DNA from 4 places in the Priestia sp. RMT2NF4 genome. Region 3 is predicted to be linked to each of the others. Evidence: predicted binding sites of a transcription regulator. Region 3 holds the regulator's gene; each other region holds the start of a gene.

Region 1 (3,205 bases), on a different contig from region 3:
AACTTCACCCATTTGCCAAGCTAATTGAGCAGTAGGTGGGTAAGGGCGACCTTCTGGACCCATTACAACCGCTGAGTCACCAGCAAGGAATACATCTTTATGAGATGTAGATTGTAAGAATTCATTTACAAGTGCACGACCGCGGTTTACTTCGATACCTGAGTTAGCAACTACAGAGTTACCTTGAACTCCGCCAGTCCATACCATTGTTTTTGTTTCAATTTTGCTGCCGTCTTTAAGTTCAACAGTTGTAGCATCCATTTTTGTTACAGGTGTACCAGTAACGAATGTAACGCCACGTTTTGTTAAGCTTGATTGAGCGCGCTCTACTAATTCAGCAGGGAAGCCTGGAAGAACTGTAGGAGCTGCTTCTACACAGTATAGAGAAATTTCTTTTGGATCCACACCGTGTTTTAGACATAGGCTTGGCATTAAGTCAGCGTATTCACCAACAAGTTCGATACCTGTTAATCCGCCACCGCCAACTACGATTGTACCGTCAGCTTTATTTTTTGTTTTGCTGTATTCAGCGATACAAGCTTCTACGTGTGCACGTAAACGGTTTGCATCATTTACTGATTTAAGAACGAAGCTGTGCTCTTCTAAACCAGGGATACCGAAGTAAGCAGTTTCACTACCTAAAGCTGTAACAAGGTAGTCGTAGCTTAATTTTGTACCATCTTCAAGAGATACTTCACGTTGATCTGGTGAAATTTCTTTTACCGTTGCAATTTTTAAATCAACGTTGTAGTTTTTAAGTAATTTATCAAGTGGTAAAGCTACCGCTTGTTCAGAAACGCCGCCTACAGCTAGACGGTGTAATTCTGTAATGATTTGGTGAGTAGCAAAACGGTTCACTACTGTAATTTTTGCTTCATCCGCACTTAGGTGTTGGCGAGCTGTCATTGCAGTTAATAAACCACCGTAACCGCCGCCTAAAATTAAAATATGTTTTGACATAGTCGATCCTCCGTCCACACTTTTTAATGAAAATTATTTTTGTTTTTCGTTTGTAATGTCTAAATACGCTTGTGCAAAGCGGAATAGTTTTTGAGCTTGTGGATCTTTAAGCATGCGTAATAAACCGAATAAACCGATTGAATTAGAAGCATTTGCTTCTGCACGATCGTTTGCTTCGATTGCAGTAGCTGCAAGACCTTTTACTGTTCCTTCTACTGGCTCGATAAATTCTTTTACTCCACCAAGTAGATCTTCTTTTAATACGTCGTCAGTTAATAATGATTGCGCAACGTCGTAAGTTTTTGTAAGCACCGTTACCATTTCAGATAATTTTGGTAAATTATCTACAAGAACAGTAAGAGCTTCTTGTACTTCAGGCTTTAACAATTGATCTAACACATCCGCTTGACCTTTGTTAACCGCCGCTTCTGTTTGTACAGCAGCATTTTCCTCTGCAGCTGATTTTTGAATAGTTGATTGAGACATGAAAAGTCCTCCTTTGCTGGATACTGTTGCATATGTAGTTCCTAGTTATCTGCTAGACTTTCAAACTACATTGTGAAGTTGTGAAATCTTGCACATAATTCTATTTTAATTTTAATACGAGATAAAATCAACTCATTTCGTTGAAAAAATAAGTGAAGAACCTCGTAACCCTTTGTTTAATAAAAGTTTATAAAAAATAAAGCGAATAATTGCCTAGGTAAATAAAATTAAAATAGGGAACTAACATGATTCCTCTTCCTACGATAAAACAAATAACGTCATATTTCAACACATACGAACTTAATATTCTATAAGTATTAAAAAGATAGGGCGCATTTACTATTTAAAGAGTTTTCAAAAAATTACATTGACTTACTATAGTGTTCTACATATAATCAGAATATAACATCTTATGTAAGGAGATATAACATGGTTATAGTGGATGAACTTTATCATAATGTGGTCATTACATTGCCTCAATTAAAATTAATTGAATTTATAATGAAGTTAAAAGAAGCTAAAGCACAAGAAATAGAAGATATAAAAACGAAAATTAGTAAATACGAAGAGAAGAAACGTGCTGAAGAAGCTTGGTATCAATCACTATCACCGTTTCGCAAATTTTTTACCGGGCGTCCTTTAAGTCAGCATCAAGCGGTCGAGTATATGGTATACGTAAAGGAACGCTTTAAAAAAATTGATCACCTTAAAGCACAAATGCGAGAACTTCATGAAGTTCTTGAATTAATAAAAGCGGAAAATGAAGAAACAAGTGAAATTACGCTTTCGCCTGCTATTGTACAAGAAATAAAACGATTAAAAAGCAGTGGAGGCGTTGGGATATGAGTGTTAATGAACTAAGTTTAGGGATAAATACAACGTGGGTTGTATTAACAGCCGCGATGATTTTGCTAATGGAAGGCGGCTTTGCCTTGCTAGAGGCAGGTTTTGTCCGCTATAAAAATAGCGTCAATATTATTATGAAAGTATTCGCTGATATTACAATAGGAACGCTTTGTTTCTATTTAATTGGGTTTGGATTAATGTACGGAGATGATTTAGGCGGAATCGTCGGTAAAAGCGGTTTTGCGCTCTCAGGTAATTTATCGCACCTTGACATTCCAATTGGGCTTGAAACATTTTGGCTGTTTCAATGTGCGTTTGTGATTGCGGTCATTTCTATCGTTTCTGGAGCGGTGGCAGAACGAATTAATTTCCGCGCATATCTTTTATATGCGATTTTAATGACTACATTTATTTATCCTATAGCCGGCCACTGGATTTGGGGAGGCGGATGGATTAGTAAGTTAGGGATGCTTGATTTTGCCGGTTCGGCAGTTATCCATGCTCTTGGCGGTTTTTCAGCTTTAGCAGCTGCAATAATGATTGGACCGAGAAAAGGGAAGTTCACGAAAAATGGAATTAGTTCTGTTTCTCTTCCAAGCAATTTGCCGCTTGCATCAGTGGGTGCTTTTTTATTATGGTTTGGATGGTTCGGGTTTAATGCAGGAAGTACGCTAAGTGCCACTGACGTTAGAATTGGTCACATTGCTATTGTCACAATGTTATCAGCAGCAGCAGGCGGAGCAGCTACTTTATTTTATACTTTATTTCGCTACAACCGTTCAGATGCACCTTCTGTGATAAATGGATCGCTTGCCGGACTTGTCGGCATCACGGCCGGGTGCGCTTTTGTAAATACGCCATCTGCTATTTTTATTGGAGCTGTATCCGGCTTATTAATGATGGCAGCTACAAA
Region 2 (3,205 bases), on a different contig from region 3:
ACGGAGACCGCTGTAAAAGTTCTTGCTTTAAAACATCAAGAAGGAAAAGTAGAGCATATTGAGCTTATAACAGAAAACTCAATAACTGTATACGTGGTGACTTTAGTGAGCGGAAGCAAGCAGCAGACGCTTAAGTTCGATGCATATACTGGACAAGAGTGCTCATAATTTTTTATCTTAAAACATAAAACATACATTTCATTTTTCATTCATATCAAGCAGAGGGTGCTTCAAGGCATCCTCTGCTTTTCTATTTTGTAACTGGAAACATTACCGGTTATCTATGTTAAGATAAATGTAGATTATTCTCGTAAAATGGATAAAACTAGAATGAACTAAATTAAATAGATAGGGTGTACACATGAGAAAAGAAGTACAAGTTATAGCCAAAGAAGCTTTTATTAAAAAAGTGAATAAAGGTTATCCACTCATTGAAAAAGATGCGCTTGTTGATGGTCATAAACTGCAAGAAGAAGGCGTTATTATTAACTTAGTCACTCCAAAGAATCAATTCTTAGCCAAAGGCTATTATGGAAAACAAAACAAAGGCTACGGATGGATTCTGACGAAGAAGAAAAGTGAACAAATTGACGCGGCGTTTTTTGTACGAAAAATTCAGCGAGCTATTACCTCTCGTCACGATTTTTATGCGTCTGAAGATACAACTGCTTTTCGTGTATTTAATAGTGAAGGTGACGGAATTGGCGGCTTAATCATTGATTATTATGACGGATATTACGTCACGAGTTGGTATAGTGAAGGAATTTATCAATTTAAAGAATACGTTATTGAAGCTTTAAAATCTGCGCCTAACTTTAAAGGGCTGTACCAGAAAAAACGTTTCAACGTAAAAGGGCAGTATATTGAAGAAGATGATTTTGTCACAGGAAATAAAGGTGAATTCCCTTTAATTGTAAGAGAAAATGGTATTCGTTTTGCCGTTTATTTAAATGACGGAGCGATGGTTGGGGTCTTTTTAGATCAGCGAGACGTCCGTAAAACGATTCGAGATAAATATGCAAAAGGAAAGACCGTTCTAAACATGTTTTCGTATACAGGCGCATTTTCAGTGGCGGCCGCTCTTGGAGGAGCTGCGAAAACAACAAGTGTCGACTTGGCCAATCGCAGCCTGGCAAAAACAATTGAGCAATTTAGTGTAAATGGAATTGATCACGAAGCACAGGACATTATTGTGGAAGATGTTTTTAAGTATTTTAAATATGCGGTTAAGAAGAATATGACGTTCGATCTTGTGGTGCTAGATCCGCCGAGCTTTGCTAAATCGAAAAAGCATACGTTCAGCGCGGCAAAAGACTACAAAGATTTATTAAAAGAAGCCATTGCTCTTACAAAGCCAAATGGTGTCATTGTAGCTTCGACGAATGCAAGTAATTTTGATATGAAAAAATTTCATTCGTTTATTGAAAAAGCTTTTAACGAAAAAGGGGAACGTTACAAAATGATGGAGCAGTTCTCTCTTCCAGCTGATTTTAAAACAATAAAAGAATTTAAGTCAGGTGATTATCTCAAAGTCGTGTTTATTCAAAAGGTAAATCGTTAAATGCAAGGCTGCATGATGAACTCATGCAGCTTATTTATTTTGATGAAATAACGCTTACAAGCTATTTTGAAGGGAATAAAATGAAGGTGAAAGATAAAAATTGTCAATATGTATGATAAAATAATAAAGGAATTATGCTCAACACTTCACAAATTTACAATATCATCCTTATGAAACGTATTTTTACAATTATTTCATTTTAAATGGGACAAGTATTGGGTACGAAGGGGAAAGAGCATACTACTACTATTATTATTTAAAAACATGAAAGGAGAAAGATTATGGCTGAAACAACTAAAAAGCCTGCCGGCGAAGTGAAGTTTATTCCTTTATTAATTTGTCTGGCAATCGGACTTGTTTTATGGTTTATTACACCTCCGTCCGGACTTGATGTGAAGGCTTGGCACTTATTCGCTATTTTTGTGGCTACTATCGTAGGTCTTATCATTAAACCATTGCCATTAGGCAGTGTAGCTATTTTATCTTTAACCATTATTGTATTAACTAATACATTAACACTTGAACAATCGCTCAGCGGTTTTCAAAATACGACGATTTGGTTGATCGTTATTGCATTCTTTATTTCTAGAGGTTTTATTAAGACTGGTCTAGGAACAAGGGTTGCCTATATCTTTGTTCGTTTGTTCGGTAAAAAGACGTTGGGACTATCGTATTCTCTTATCGTAAGTGATTTACTTTTATCACCTGCAATGCCGTCTAATACAGCACGAGCTGGAGGAATTATTCTTCCAATCATTCGTTCTTTATCTGAAACATACGGATCGAGAACTGGAGACGGTACGGAGCGCAGAGTCGGTGCTTTCTTAACAAAAGTATCGTTTCAAGGAGATATGATTACATCGGCTATGTTCGTAACGGCAATGGCGGCCAATCCTCTTGCTGTTAAAATGACGGAACAAATTACAGGAAAGACTATTTCATGGGTTGGATGGGCAGCGGCTGCAATCGTACCTGGAATTATCAGTTTAATTGTGATTCCGCTCGTTATTTATAAGCTGTATCCGCCAGAATTAAAAGAAACGCCGGAAGCATCTGAAATTGCAGCAAAAAAACTAAATGAAATGGGTCCGCTAAAGAAAGAAGAATGGTACATGATTGGCGTATTTTTACTTCTTCTTGTGCTGTGGATTTTTGGCGCTAATTTAAATATTAATGCAACAACAACTGCTTTTATTGGTCTATGTGCGCTGCTTTTAACGCAAGTGTTAAGCTGGTCGGACATCAAAAAAGAACAGGGAGCATGGGATACATTAGTCTGGTTTGCTGTTTTGGTTATGATGGCAACTTTCTTAAATGATCTAGGCATGATTCCTTGGTTCAGTGATCTGATGAAAGGCACTGTTAGTCATATGTCTTGGATGACGGCGTTGATTGTACTAGCTATTGCATATTTTTATTCTCACTACTTTTTTGCGAGTAACACGGCTCACGTCAGCGCTATGTACGCAGCATTTCTATCTGTCATCGTGGCCGCTGGTGCGCCTCCGTTACTGTCAGCATTAATTTTAGCGTTCTTTAGCAATTTATTTGGCTGTTTAACTCACTACGGCAGTGGACCGGCACCGGTGTTCTTCGGTAGTGGATATGTAACGCAGCAAAAATGGTGGTCGCTCGGCTTTTTAA
Region 3 (3,205 bases):
TTGATTTCCCCACGCCATTAGGACCAACCAACGCAAGGCTTTCCCCTTTTTTAATGCGAAGGTTTGCCTCTTGGACGACATAGTTGTTTTCATCATATCCGATAGACACATCTTCCAGATTTAAGACTTCATTTCCGCTTTGACGTTCAATTTCAAACGAAAAACTAGCTGATTTTTCGCCTTCGTTAGGTCGATTTATTAACTCCATTCGATCGAGCTGTTTACGTCTGCTTTGCGCACGTTTTGTAGTCGATGCGCGGGCGATGTTTCGCTGAATAAAATCATTCAGCTTTGCGACTTCATCTTGCTGCTTTTCGTACTGACGCAACTCTTTTTCATATCGCTCTGCTTTTTGTACAAGGTATTTAGAGTAGTTGCCCGTGTACTTCACCGTTGTTTTTTGTACGACTTCATACACTTGATTTACGACTTTATCAAGGAAGTAACGATCATGTGAAACGATTAAAATAGCTCCTTCATACCCTTGCAGAAACTGTTCCAGCCATGCTAAAGTTTCAATATCTAAGTGGTTGGTAGGCTCATCCAGAATAAGCAAATCAGGCTTTGTTAAAAGCAGTTTTGCAAGAGCCAGGCGCGTTTTTTGTCCACCGCTTAAGGAGGAAATAGGGGTGCTGTAGTCAAAGTTTGAAAAACGGAAACCGTGAAGAATAGATCGTGTATCCGCTTCATATTGATAGCCGCCTAAATCTTTAAACGTTACTTGAAGCTGATCATACTCTTTGGTTAGTTTTTCGTATTGAACTGAATCATTAAAAATGTCTGGATCACCCATCTTCGTTTCAAGCGTACGTAATTCTTTTTCCATCTTCTTTAATGGAGCAAAGACAGTCATCATTTCTTCCCATATGGAGAGTGTTGACTCAAGAACTGTATCTTGTCCCATATAATCAATGGAAACACCCTTAGGTTTAATAATTTCTCCGCTGTCATAGGAAAGCTGCTCAGCAATAATTTTTAATAAAGTTGATTTACCAGCACCGTTTCGTCCCACTAGGGCAATGCGGTCTTTTGATTGTACTTCTAACTTTATATTCGATAAAATGGGTTCTGCCCCATAGTATTTTGTAATACCGTTCAATTGTAGAATAATCATTTTTTCACCTCTAGTAGTATATCCATAGTGTATTTTAACATATTTTTAACTACAAGTTCTTCCTACAAGCGTTTGTAATTTGTAGAGGGACAAGGACAAATGATGAAGCGAATGTTTTGATTCATGAAATAAAATGATTTTACCTGCACATTTTATACAGGATACTATGTTAAAATAAGAGATAAGTGCATCTCTGAACTTATCTATGATGGATGTAAAAAAAATCCGTCATGACTAACAAACCGATCCTTTGAAGGGCTAATTGCTTCGTTCTACATACCGACTTTAAGGAGTGCTGAATAGACAAAAGCCGTCGAGGTGTGAAGCGGAGTATATATAAAACAAGAGAAAAGAGAGAGAATTGGAAGCGCTACCTCAAAGCGGTTGATGCTTTGTGAAAGGTAATGCAATATTACTTGAAAATGTTAGTAATGACATACATGAACTGAGGGGGTACAACGTGAACACTGAACAATTAAAAATACCACAAGCAACGGCTAAGCGATTGCCGCTTTATTATCGTTTTTTGAAAAATTTGCATGCTTCTGGTAAACAGCGTGTGTCGTCAGCGGAGTTAAGTGAGGCAGTGAAAGTGGATTCTGCTACTATTCGTCGGGACTTTTCTTACTTTGGTGCATTAGGAAAAAAGGGATACGGCTACAATGTGAATTATTTACTTACATTTTTCCGTAAAACGTTAGACCAAGATGAAGTAACGAAAGTAGCACTGATTGGCGTAGGGAATCTAGGAACGGCCTTTTTAAATTATAATTTTATTAAAAATAATAACACCAAAATTGAGTGCGCTTTTGATGTGATAGAAGATAAAGTAGGTACGAAAGTAGGCGACGTGCCGGTCTATCATCTTGACCAATTGGAAGATTATATGAGTGATGACATCTCAGTAGCGATTTTAACCGTTCCTGCCACTGTTGCTCAGCAAATTACTGATCGTTTAGTGAGTTGCGGAATTAAAGGAATTTTAAACTTTACTCCTGCACGCTTAAACGTACCGGATGAGATTCGACTCCATCATATTGATCTTGCTGTAGAATTACAGTCGCTCGTCTACTTTTTGAAAAATTATCCTGTTGAATAAGGCGGACTGTGTTACGATTTCCTTAAGTCTAAATTAATAAGGAGAGTGGGAATATGGGGATTGGAGCAGGCAGTTGGATTATTATTGCGATTGTAGCACTGCTTATTTTTGGGCCGAAACGGTTACCGGAGCTAGGAAGATCAGTGGGCCAAACGCTTAGAGAGTTTAAGCATGCCGCTAGCGGTGCATCAGAAGATCGTGAAAAAGATAAACAGCGTCAAGTAGATGACAAAGAGTAAAAGGGTGATCATAGTATGACCGAACAAGAAATGTCAATATATGATCATATAGGAGAGCTGCGAAAACGCATTTTAATTGTTTTATTTTTCTTTGTGATTGCCACAATTGGCGGCTTTTTTATAGCGGATAAGGTTATTGTCTATTTACAGCATGCTGATGAGGCAAAGAATTTAACGATGAATGCATTTCGGTTAACAGATCCAGTTAAGATTTATATGCAATTTGCTGTTATTATCGGCTGTGTACTTGCAGCTCCTGTTGCACTGTATCAACTTTGGGCATTTATTAGTCCTGGTTTATATGAAAAAGAGCGTAAGGTAACGCTTGGATATATTCCTGTTTCCATTTTTCTCTTTATCGGCGGTGTCTCTTTTTCTTATTTTGTGTTGTTTCCATTTGTCGTTGATTTTATGACGCGCGTTTCTGATGAGCTGAATGTAAACCAAGTGATTGGCATTAATGAATACTTTTCTTTTTTAATGCAGCTCACACTGCCTTTTGGCTTGTTGTTTCAGCTTCCTGTCGTCGTTATGTTTTTGACGCGTTTAGGAATTATAACGCCTATGTTTTTATCTCAAATTCGAAAATATGCCTATTTCGTACTGCTAGTTATTGCCGCACTTATTACACCACCGGAATTGCTCTCGCACATGATGGTGACAGTGCCGCTCTTAATTTTGTATGAAATCAGCATCATTATTTCCCGCATTTCGTATCGCAAAGTGTTAAAGGCAAGGGCAGAGCAAGAAAGA
Region 4 (3,205 bases), on a different contig from region 3:
AGGTTCAGATGTTCAAGCGCCGTTTTGACAAAAGAAATGCTCCAAGCCGTAACGAGTATCGTTAATAGAATAAAAGGAGACCAAGCCTTTAAAATTTGTTTTGGTGACAGGCTGAAGCTTTTAGCTGCTGCCGGGCTTGTTCTTTTAATATAAAAAGCAAGAGCAAGCAAACTCACAATAGAAGATGTGATATTTGGAAGTTCAGGGCCGATGTATGTAACAGTTAAATACTGCGTCAGTGCATAGGAAATGGCTGTGATGCTCGTTGCTTTCCATACGTCTTTTAATCCTTTTATCCCATCCATAATAAAGACAAGTAAAAAAGGGATAAGAAAAGAAATAATCGGAAGCTGCGTGCCAAGAAAATGAGCAATTTCTTTTGGATCAATGCCAGATACTTGTCCTGCGACAATGACAGGAATCCCCATGGCGCCAAAAGCTCCTGAAGCTGTATTAGCAATTAAGCATAGCGCCGCTGCTTTTAACGGTTTGAATCCAAGTCCAACTAGAAGCGCTGCTGTAATGGCAATTGGAGCTCCAAATCCTGCTGCTCCTTCTAAAAAAGCATTAAAGGAAAAAGCAACAAGCAGCATTTGCAAGCGGGGGTCATCGGTTATTGAAATAATAGATTGCCTAATGGTAGTAAACTGTCCGCTTTTGACAGTTAGCTTGTATAAGAACACCGCGCCGATAATAATATAGCTGATGGGCCAAAGTGCATACAAAAACCCATAGCCTGTGGCTCCTAAGACCATTGAGGCAGGCATATCATAAAAATAAATAGCAATAATCATAGAAAGAAGTACCGTAATACCAGCAGCAATGTGTCCTTTTAATTTCAAAAGAGTTAAAGCAATAAAGAAAAAGATGATGGGGATGAGTGCAATTAGTGCAGAAAGCCAAATATTATTTAACGGATTATATACTTGAGTCCACGTCATATTCATACACCTCTACTACATATTTAAAACAAGGGAGCGGGGGAGTCCCCCGCAAAAATCTTTTGATGTTACACAAAAGCTCTGTCGCGAGTTTGCTTAAGAATGCTAGCAGAGTGCTCGAGCTGCTGCTGTTCGTGAGGAGTTAAATTCAATTCAATAATTTGGCGCACGCCGTTTTTATTAATGATAGCCGGCACGCCGATATACACATCAGAAATACCGTATTGTCCTTCTAATAAAGCAGATACCGTTAAAATAGAATTTTCATCATCTAAAATAGCCTTGGTTATGCGTACAAGTCCCATCGCAATTCCGTAATAAGTCGCTCCTTTTCGATTAATAATATGGTAAGCCGCATCGCGTGTTTGTTCGAATAGATGCTGCATATCCGGCTCTTTTTCAATAGCAGCAGTATTGATAAAATGTTCGAGCTTCACACCGCCAATTTGCGCGTGGCTCCAAACAGGAAATTCCGTATCTCCATGTTCCCCCATAATATAAGCGTGGACGTTGCGAGAATCTACTTCGAAATAGTCGCTTAACAAGTAGCGGAAGCGAGCTGTGTCAAGAATCGTTCCTGAACCAATTACTCGTTCGTTTGGTAATCCTGATACTTTTTGTGTAACGTGTGCGAGAATATCAACTGGATTTGTTGCCACTAAAATGATGCCGTCAAATCCGCTGTTCATAATATCTTTTACAATGCATTCAAAAATTTTAACGTTTTTTTCAACTAGATCTAAGCGCGTTTCCCCTGGAGCTTGATTAGCGCCCGCTGTAATAACTACTAAATCAGCATCAGCGCAGTCTTTATAATCTCCAGCCCAGATTTTCATCGGTGTGGCAAATGGCATTCCATGATTGATATCGCGTGCTTCGCCTTCTGCTTTTTCTTTGTTCATATCGATTAACACTAATTCATTGGCAATACCTTGATTCACCATTGAAAAAGCGTAGCTTGAGCCAACAAAACCAGTTCCGATAATGGCAACTTTTCGTGTCTTTGGTGTAAATTGTGTTTTCATTTGTATCATCCTTTGAATTTTATTTTGTGATGTTTTTCACAATGTTAGTGTAACAAGAATAAATACCCTCGGCTGTGATAAAAATCACACCCTTAAAAAAATAGTAAACAATTTTACAGGGCGATTTAAAAAAGGGTTCTTCTACATGAAGTGCCACATTTAGAAAGATCTTAAACGTTTAAAGTGTTGAGTAAAGGCAACTTGTTTTGCAGAAAGCTAAAGAGTTTAACATTCTCTATTTGTATGTTAACAGCCAATAATGTTTCTATAGACCCACACGAAATCCATTTGTTACACTAAGTTTGCTTATTTTGAATAAAGGAGTGGAAGGGATGGAGAACTACTATGAGCAAGCCCAAAAAGGCGCTTGGGTTAGTATCTTATCATATATCTTTTTATCAGCATGTAAACTTATTATTGCGGGTGTCACCGCTTCCTCTGCTTTAAAAGCCGACGGTCTTAATAATGTTACAGATATTATTGCATCAATTGCCGTCTTAGTCGGCTTAAAAATCTCTAAAAAACCTCGCGATAATGATCATCCCTATGGACATTCCAGAGCGGAACATATCTCTTCACTTATTGCTTCTTTTATCATGATGGTCATCGGACTAGAAGTATTGGTCGACGCGGGTCAGTCATTATTTATGGACAAATCTGAAGCGCCTAATTTACTGGCTGCTTGGGTAGGTCTTGGAGCGGCTGCTGTTATGGGTGGTGTCTACCGGTATAATATTAAGCTTGCTAAAAAACTTGATAGCCAGTCTTTATATGCGGTTGCTAAAGATAATTTGTCTGATGCACTTGTGAGTATAGGGGCTGTTGTGGGAATTTTCGGCTCACAATTCGGCCTGCCCTGGCTGGACGTGGTAGCTGCTTTTGCTGTGGGAATTATTATTTGTAAAACAGCCATCGAGATTTTTAAAGAAGCGGCTCACTCCTTAACGGACGGATTTGATGAAGAAAAGTTAGGGCACTACAAAGAAAGCATTGGGCTTGTAGAAGGTGTAAAAGAAGTAGAAGATGTGAAAGCGCGCAAGCTTGGTAATCAAGTCGTGATTGATGTAACTGTTAAAGTAGATCCCCATTTAAATGTTATTAAAAGCCATGAAATTGCTGATCAAATTGAACATATGATGAACGATGAGCATCAGATTAAAGATACGCTTGTTCATATTGAACCTGATGCATACGAAAAGCAAAAATAAAACCAGCACGTTCTTTCGTTATGAAAGGATG

What was found. Region 3 encodes Rex, which represses fermentation and respiration genes when NADH is low (regulators of the CRP and FNR family bind a similar motif). Its sites were predicted from a motif close to TTGTGAAATATTTCACAA; they were not measured.
Region 1: a site for Rex is predicted at 1,525-1,542, ahead of ACMX9J_RS04005 (DUF1641 domain-containing protein). Genes of this name have one in related genera too.
Region 2: a site for Rex is predicted at 1,696-1,713, ahead of ACMX9J_RS19740 (anion permease). Genes of this name have one in related genera too.
Region 4: a site for Rex is predicted at 1,991-2,008, ahead of ACMX9J_RS23730 (L-lactate dehydrogenase). Genes of this name have one in related genera too.

What each region holds. Positions count from the first base shown of each region.
Region 1 covers NZ_JBLQZO010000001.1:789,127-792,331, reverse strand. Annotated here, with positions in the region: gene ACMX9J_RS04010 (NAD(P)/FAD-dependent oxidoreductase) at 1-960, opposite strand, end outside; gene ACMX9J_RS04005 (DUF1641 domain-containing protein) at 994-1,446, opposite strand; gene ACMX9J_RS04000 (hypothetical protein) at 1,876-2,292, shown strand; gene ACMX9J_RS03995 (ammonium transporter) at 2,289-3,205, shown strand, end outside.
Region 2 covers NZ_JBLQZO010000005.1:51,108-54,312, forward strand. Annotated here, with positions in the region: gene ACMX9J_RS19730 (PepSY domain-containing protein) at 1-168, shown strand, start outside; gene ACMX9J_RS19735 (class I SAM-dependent rRNA methyltransferase) at 362-1,561, shown strand; gene ACMX9J_RS19740 (anion permease) at 1,843-3,205, shown strand, end outside.
Region 3 covers NZ_JBLQZO010000018.1:11,602-14,806, reverse strand. Annotated here, with positions in the region: gene ACMX9J_RS27260 (ABC-F family ATP-binding cassette domain-containing protein) at 1-1,114, opposite strand, end outside; gene ACMX9J_RS27255 (redox-sensing transcriptional repressor Rex) at 1,575-2,213, shown strand; gene tatA (twin-arginine translocase TatA/TatE family subunit) at 2,267-2,452, shown strand; gene tatC (twin-arginine translocase subunit TatC) at 2,468-3,205, shown strand, end outside.
Region 4 covers NZ_JBLQZO010000008.1:46,811-50,015, forward strand. Annotated here, with positions in the region: gene ACMX9J_RS23725 (lactate permease LctP family transporter) at 1-947, opposite strand, end outside; gene ACMX9J_RS23730 (L-lactate dehydrogenase) at 1,010-1,966, opposite strand; gene ACMX9J_RS23735 (cation diffusion facilitator family transporter) at 2,299-3,174, shown strand.